2 linked regions of the Chlorobaculum tepidum TLS genome follow. The protein of the gene in region 2 interacts with the protein of the main gene of each other region in a pairwise test. Links are inferred from orthologs where the notes say so. Each region holds a gene or a part of one and is shown on either strand. Other genes may lie near its edges.

The links. The genes of interacting proteins can lie anywhere in the genome.
Region 1: the proteins of dnaE (region 2) and AYT24_RS06260 interact in binary tests that used the Escherichia coli proteins (3 or more experiments, as listed by UniProt). The link is inferred for Chlorobaculum tepidum TLS from one-to-one orthologs.

Annotation. Positions count from the first base shown.
Region 1 is NC_002932.3:1,294,557-1,297,959, forward strand. The notes cover bases 371-3,331. They hold AYT24_RS06260 (pyridoxal phosphate-dependent aminotransferase), read right to left. Parts: upstream 2,451-3,331; coding sequence 1,290-2,450; downstream 371-1,289. Other genes in these bases: AYT24_RS06255 (hypothetical protein), read right to left, coding at 411-1,241; AYT24_RS06265 (2Fe-2S iron-sulfur cluster-binding protein), read right to left, coding at 2,604-3,331. Outside these bases: AYT24_RS06245 (PAS domain-containing protein), read right to left, coding at 1-71; AYT24_RS06250 (CPXCG motif-containing cysteine-rich protein), read right to left, coding at 64-255; more of AYT24_RS06265, read right to left, coding at 3,332-3,338. UniProt on the Escherichia coli protein: Shows aminotransferase activity with methionine and histidine as substrates, and to a lesser extent also with phenylalanine.
Region 2 is NC_002932.3:802,198-806,702, reverse strand. Bases 443-4,505 are described here. They hold dnaE (DNA polymerase III subunit alpha), read right to left. Parts: upstream 4,192-4,505; coding sequence 643-4,191; downstream 443-642. Other genes in these bases: AYT24_RS03920 (glycosyltransferase family 4 protein), read right to left, coding at 4,336-4,505; trxA (thioredoxin), read right to left, coding at 443-543. In the rest of the region: trxB (thioredoxin-disulfide reductase), read right to left, coding at 1-126; more of trxA, read right to left, coding at 214-442. UniProt on the Escherichia coli protein: DNA polymerase III is a complex, multichain enzyme responsible for most of the replicative synthesis in bacteria. This DNA polymerase also exhibits 3' to 5' exonuclease activity. The alpha chain is the DNA polymerase catalytic subunit.

The sequences.
Region 1 (3,403 bases), 490 kb from region 2 along the record:
GCCACCTCCAGCTCCTGGCGAAGTTGCAAAAGCTCCTGTTTCTGGAACTCGACAGCGGGCATTTCAGACATCCTCGCCCTGGGCTTGAACCGTGGCTGTGCCATCTTCGGCGACATCGATGACCAGGCTGACCGGGCGGCAGCACACCTCGCAATCCTCGATATACTCCTGATGCCCCGCCAAGAGATCGACCAGCACCTCGAAACTCTGCGCGCAGTATGGACACTGCACCAGCACTGTTTGTTCAATTTCCATGATCGGCCTCCGGACTCTGTTTGGTTATAACATGGACTTGCCCCTGTGCAAAACTGAGAAAAAGCAATCCACTATTCACTAATATTCACTAACCATCGGCAAGCGTCAGTTGGTTTCTTTCCAAATTTCGGAAGAAACAGAACTGAAAACGCCACTCAGTTGAAAATGACATGAACCTTGTCCTTAAACTCGAACTTTAAACCCGAGTCTTTTCCAGACCTGCGGGCAAAGTCCCGGTCGGACAAACCGTCATATTTTCCTGTAAGAATATCCCGGTGCGTCATCAGCTGATCGAAATCCATTGCATACAGCGTAATCGTGTTGTCGGCACGGTAACTCGCATCGCTGCTGATGACGCGCCCGTCAACGACAACGTCAATCTCAAGTTTCATCCCTTTCAGAAAAGCGCTTATCATGTCGAGCATCTGCTCCTTCTCCTGCGTACTGACCGGCTTTTTAGCCACCTCACCCCTGGAAGAGCTGTTCAGCATTGCCTCCTTGTTGATGGTGAGTTCCGGATTTGCTCCCCGTTTCATGGTAAAGGTAAACCAGGTCTCAGGCTTCTGGACTACCGTGCTGTCGGATTTGACGGCGGTGCTGTCTGCCGTGAGTTTTTTGCTCATCTTCTGCACATTTCCGATTCGCACTTTTTCTATGTCATCGAAGGCATACGTGACAATGAAACCGCTGCCACTACTGTTTTCGACCTTCTTGACGTTGACAACCTTGACATCAGGGCCAAATTCAGCAGACATCTCCCTGAGCTGGTCTTTTTTCGGCAGTGCAGGAAGGCCCTCGCCTTTTTCTTTCATAATCCCCGACAACATCTCACTGAAGAGCATCTTCTCTTCGATAGTACCGCTTCCGTCCTTGCGGACATGAACCGTCGTGTGCATCTGAATGCAGCCGCAAAGAGCTAGCGACAGGATAATGAAAAGCGGCCTTGTCAATTTGACGATGCTCTGGAGTAGCGCTGTATCAGCCATTATTTTCAAGCCCCCATTCTGATGGATGATTACGCGAAATTGTTGAATTTACCTGAGCTTCAGCAGTTTCTCGCAGGCCGCTTCGAGCACATGGCTTTCCTTGGCGAAACAGAAGCGGACGAGATTCTCGCCGCCGCCGTCGTGGTAGAATGCCGAGCCGGGCACCGAAGCGACACCGGTTTCGCGCAGAATGTGCATCGCCTTTTCCCGCGCCGTCGCGCCGGGTAAGCGCTCCGTGCCGGCAAGCACGTAGTACGCGCCCTGCGGCACATGCGGTTCGAGTCCAGCCTCGGCGAGCGCCGCGCAGAAAAGATCACGCCTGACCTCATATTCGGCTGCCAGACCATGATAGTAGTCGTCGCCAAGCAAGCGAAGCCCCGCCGTAACACCCACCTGAAGCGGCGATGCCGCGCAGACATAGAAAAGATCGTTGAAATAGCCGATGGAGGCAGCCCAGCGCGGGTCGCATAGCGCATAGCCAATACGCCAGCCGGTAACGCTGAACGTCTTCGAGAGACCGGAGATAGTGATCGTACGCTCCCTCATGCCGGGCATCGAGGCCATCGAAACGTGCGAAAGGCCGCCGAACACGAAGTGCTCGTACATCTCGTCAGTGAAAACAAACAGGTCGTGGCGGATGGCAAACTCCGCCAGCAGCGCCAGTTCGTCGCACGAAAAGACCTTGCCGGAGGGATTGGCGGGCGTATTGATGAGCAGCGCTTTGGTCTTCGGTGTCACTGCCGCTTCGAGGGCTTCGACGCGGAACGACCAGCCGTCCGACGGATCGAGCGGCACGAACAACGGCACAGCCTCGACCGCCCGAAGCGTCGAGACGTGGTAGCCGTAAAAAGGCTCGAACACGATCACCTCGTCGCCGCGATTGAGCAGCGCCTGAAACGCGCAGTACATCGCGCCCGTCGCCCCGGCGGAGACGACCACCTCGCGCTCGGCGTCGAATGCCACGCCGGTGAAACGGCGCTGCTTGGCGACAATCGCTTCGCGCAGTTCGCGGATGCCAGTGTGATGCGTATAGATGTTCGCCCCCTGCATCACCGCATCGGCGGCCCCTTGCAACACCACCGGCGGCACCGGCGTATCGCAAACACCCTGCGAAAGATTGATCCCACCCATGCGGGCGCACTCGATCGACATGGCGCGAATATCGGACTGCATGACCAGCCCGCAACGTTCGCCAAGACTCAAACCCATGGTTACTTCCAGAAAAAGGTTATGGCAATCATGATCATTCAAAGAGCACCGGCAAACCGGATGCTCGATAAACCTGTTGCCAACAAAAAGCCCCCGGCGGTTCAGCCGGGGGAGGGTAGAAAAAATCGGAGCTAACAGCCTGACGATGCCCGCTCAGTCTTTAGCCGGCGGCTGTACGGTGATCGTCACCTTTTCGAGCGACGCCGTAGCCTGGGGCTGCTGCGGCAGGAACGGCAGAGAGAACGGAAGTTTGGGCAGCGAGAACGGAAGCTGCGGAAAGGAGATCGACGGAAGTTGCGGCAGCGAAATCGAGGGCAACTGAATCTGTGGCAGTGGAAGCTTGGAGATCAGATCCGCGATCTGCTCCTTGAAGGGAATCGGCAGCGCCATCGGCCCCTGCTGAATCGCCTCGACGACGAGTCCGGCGGCACCCTGGATGGACTCAATCATATCGCCAAGAGCATCCTTGCCGCCCATCTCGCCGCGCTGGATGCGACCGATGAGATTCTGCACGCCCGGCACGATCTGCTGCGCGGTGTCCTTGCCCATGTCGGCGGCGTAACCGATAAGCTGGAAAGGATTGCTGAACACCATGCGGCGCACCTCTTCCGGACGCGAAAGCACCTTCACCGTGCCCTCCTTGGCAATGGTGGCCTGGCAGGCCATACGGCCCCCAGCGGCTATCTGGCGCGGTGACAGGAACGCCTTCTCGACATCGGTGAGAGGAGCGAGGCAGTCCGCGCCCTCCTGAACGGTGATGTAGCAAGCCTGGCAGAGACCGTGGCCTCCGCAAACGTATCCAACATGAGCGTGATTCAGCCTGGCAGCCTTGCCGATCGTCTGACCAACGCTCGATGAGGCCGTTTTGTCGTTGATAATGAGATTCATTGCCGTAAAAATTTTTCATTAGCAGAGCCTCCGCGCATCGCCATCAACGGTGAGCTGAACGGCGC
Region 2 (4,505 bases):
CTGCCCGCCGGGCTGGGGCCCCTCGATGACCAGCGGCTTGAGATTGGCCCGTCCGGTGTAAATGGCAGAAGTATATCCGGCAGGGCCGGTTCCGATGATGACGACGTCCCTGATATCTTTGTCCATCGTTTGTCTCCGGGAGGTAGGGTTGGGATTATAACAAAACTATCCCGGCTTGAACCGGGATAGCAAAGAATAGAAACGGATGGAAGATCAGCCGATATGCTCGTCGAGCTTCTTGGCGATCATGTTCTTAGGCAGAGCGCCAACCATCTGGTCAACAACCTTGCCACCCTTGATGATCAGCATGGTGGGAATGCTGCGGATGCCGTACTGGCCGGCGGTGTTCGGGTTCTCATCGACGTTGAGTTTGGCGATGATGGCTTTGCCTTCGTAATCACCGGCAAGTTCCTCGATGACCGGGCCGAGCATCATGCACGGACCACACCATGCAGCCCAGAAATCGACCAGCGCAACTTTATCGGAATTAAGAATTTCTGCCTGAAAATTCTGGTCAGTCGCCTCGAAATATTTTCCACTCATAAGTTCTCAAATAAAGGGTTAACAATTGATAAGAGACATACCATTACTCTGTGCAAATATAATTGAATAAAATGCAACTTGGCAACAAATGCCTGAAATTTATCCCGTAATTCTAACATTATCCGGCCCGAGAATCTCTTCGAGCTGGTCGAGCACCTCGTCATCGGCCTCGATTGGCGTGTTGCGGGCAAAGAGCTTCAGGGTTTCGTTGCACGATCCGATGGTGGCACGCACCTCGAAATCGACCGGCGTGCCACCTTTGTGCTTCTCGAAAATTTCGCGCACCTGTTGCAGCTTGCCGAGCTGACTGGCGTCGTCGGCATCGATACGCAGCACCACCTTTTTGACCAGTGCGGAGCGCACCTTCTTGAGCGGCGCGACCTCGCGCACCAGCAGCTTAAGGCCGCCGTCCTTCACCTCGGCTTCAACGCTGAGCATCACCACCTCGTCTGTTTTGAGCATATGGTGATACTGCTCGTAAACGCTGGCGAAAACCGTGAAGTCCGCCTTGCCGGTGAAATCTTCAAGCACGCCGAAGAGCATCTGCTTGCCTTTGCGATCCTGATAGGGCTTGACCGAAACGATCACGCCAATCGCCTTGTAGAGCTTTGACGGCGTCACGTCGCGCTTGTCGAGCGTGAGGCTGGCGAAGGCCTCCCAGTCGCGCCGGAAGCGGTCGAGCGGATGGTGGCTCAGGTAGAAGCCGACCAGCCGCTTCTCGTACTGAAGCTTCTCGCTCTCCGGCATCGGCTCGGCGTTGTCGAGGTCGGGATAGTGTACGCCCGCCTGCCCGTCGCTGAAGTCATCGTTGAAAAAGCCTCCCTGGCCAAGCGTCACCGCCTTGTTCTGAATCTGCCCGAACTTGATCGCCTTGTCAACGTTGGCAAGCAACTTACCCCTGTTGGGATCGATCTCGTCGAGCGCTCCGGCCTGAATAAGGCATTCGAGCGCCTTGCGGTTCATGGCGCGAAGATCAACCGAGGCGGTTAGATCGAAAAGGTTGAGGAAGGGTTTGCCATCGCGCCGCAGTCTCGCAGCCACCACCGCTCTCGCTCCCCCTCCCACCTGCTTGATAGCGCTAAGGCCGACGCGGATGCAAGGCCGCCCCTTGTGCTCTTCAACCGAGAAGAGCGCGTCGCTTTTGTTGATCGACGGCGGAAGCATAAAGATGCCAAACCCCTTGGCCTCGTCGGTAAGATGCTTCATGCGCTCAGTGTCGCCGATCTCGCTGTTCAGAATCGCCGTGATGAACTCGATGGTGTAGTGCGCCTTGAGATAGGCCGTCCAGTAGGCCAGTACGCCGTAAGCCGCCGAGTGGCTCTTATTGAAACCGTAGCCCGCGAACTCGGCCATCAGGTCGAAGATGCGCGTGGCGAGCGCCTTGTTGACATCGATGCTCGCCGCGCCCTCGACAAACTCCTCCTTGAACTTCTGCATCAGCTTCGGATCCTTCTTACCCATCGCCTTGCGTAGGTTATCCGCCTTACCAAGCGAGAAGCGCCCCATCACCTGCGAAATCTGCATCACCTGCTCCTGATAGACGATGACGCCGTAAGTCTCCTTGAGAATCTCCTCGAGCATCGGGTGCATGTAGTCGATCTCCTCGCGACCGTGCTTGCGGTCAATGAACAGATCGACCGCGTTGCGGTGCTCGTCGATCACGGCGTTGAGCGCGCCCGGACGGTAGAGGGCGCTCATGGCGATGATGTCGCCGATGGTGGTTGGCTGAAGGCGCATCATGTAGCTCTGCATCCCGGAGGACTCGAACTGGAAGATGCCGGCCATCTTGCCCTCCTGAAAGATGCGGAAGGTCTTGCGGTCATCCATCGGCACCTTTTCGAGATCGATGTCGATGCCGTGGCGCTTCTTGATGAGCCGCAGGGTTTCATCGATCACGGCGAGGGTTTCGAGGCCGAGGTAGTCGATCTTGAGCAGGCCCGCCTGCTCGATGCAGTTCTTGTCGAACTGGGTGACGACCTGCTTCTCGTCGCTGCTTTCGGCCTTCGTGCCGTCGATGTCGTTCTGATCGAACTCGTCGGCGTACTTGCGCTCCTCGGTTTCAATCTTGTTGGAAACGTAGAGCGGCACCTGTTCTTCGAGCGCGCCATCGGTGATGACCACCGCACCCGCGTGCATCGAGACGTTACGCGCCCGCCCCTCCATCGCCCGCGCGTACTGCACGAGCTGCTGGTACTGCGGATCGGTATCGACGAGCCGCTTCAGCTCCTTGACCTCACGGAAGGCGTCTTCGAGCGACGTGCCCGGCCTCGACGGCACCAGCTTGGCGAGCTGGTCGACCGCCTTGAGCGGCACGTCGAGCACGCGCCCTGCATCGCGGATGGCCGCCTTTGCGCCAAGCGTACCGATGGCGACAACCTTCGCCACGCTCTCTGCACCATACTTCTGCACAGTGTAATCGAGAACCTTCTGCTTGCCGACCGGCGTAAAATCGATATCGATATCGGGCATTGAAATACGCTCCGGATTGAGGAAGCGCTCAAACAGCAGCTTGTACTTCAACGGATCGATCCGGGTGATGCCAGTCAGGTAGGCGATGATGCTGCCCGCCGCCGAGCCGCGTCCGGGGCCGACCGAGTAGCCCATTTTTCGCGACGCGGCGATGAGATCGCTGACGATCAGGAAGTAGGCGCTGTAACCCATCTTCTCGATGACGCCAAGTTCCAGTTCGATGCGCGCCTTCACCTCCTCCGGAATTGTGCCATCCGCTGCGCCGTACTTCTCCTTTGCCCCTTCCCAGGTCAGGTGGCGCAGATACTCCTTCTCGCTGTCGAAACCTTCGGGAAGCGGGAATTTCGGCAAATGCGGATCCTTGTTGATGAAGGTGTAGGAGCAGGCCTCGGCAATCTTCACCGTGTTGTCGAGTTCGCCATGAGCGTTGTCGAAGAGCAAGCTCATCTCCGCAGCCGACTTGAAGTAGTTCTCGTGGCCTGGGAGGCATTGAAGATTCTGGCTGTTGAGCCGCTGCTTGGTGCGGTTGGCGATCATGGCGCGGTAGCAGCCCGAGTCACGCCGGTCGAGGTAGTGCACGTTGTTGGTCGCCACGAGCGGAATGCCGAGCTGTTCCGAGAGGCGGATGGTGCCCGGCACGAGCTGCTCCTCGTACGGCGCACCATGCTTCTGGAGTTCGAGGTAGAAGTGCTCGCCATAAAGATCGCGATAATAGTTCGCGAAATTCGCAGCTTCGGTTTCATTGCCGGAGAGCAGCGCGCGACCAATCAGGCCGGAGTGCGCCGCCGAGAGGCAGACCAGCCCGTCGCGGCACTCTTCGAGCACGGAGCGATCCACGTGCGGTAACCCGTTGGAAAAGCCGTCCCGCGCTGCCCGTGACAGGATGACGCACATGTTGCGGTAACCGATGTCGTCGCGAATGAGCAGGATGAGCGTAGCCGGTTTGCCGCTGTCACGCGAGCCGGTGCCAGCCAGATAAATCTCCGCCCCCATGATCAGCTTCACCTCAGCCTTCTTCGCCTGACCGAACAGCTCCGGCATGTTAAACATCGCACCGTAATCGGTCACGGCAACCGCCGTCATACCCTGCTTTTTACAGGCCGCGAAAAGATCGCCCGGAAAGATCGGGCTGCTCTGCATCGAATAGTGGGTGTGGGTGTGAAGATGAACGAACTCCAAGGCGCTTCTCAAGTCAGGTTGCAATCGCCGGACGGCGCGGAAATCATCCTCCGTCCCGGCACGTCATCCATCATAATAACTTTTCGAGCCGTTCCTGCAAGATCAAAATTGAGCTTCGAGAGGTAGCTCCTGACCATTGTTTGGCTATGGCAGCGAAGAGAGTGAATCAGTGGCCGATGAAGCAGCAATGACTTTTCGGTACAGGGTTTCATAATTGTCAACCATGTGACGGAGGGTAAAGCGCTGCTCGAATTCACGCCTGCACGCAATTCGTGAAATCGTGCCAATATTGTGGATCGCCCTGATGAAATCGA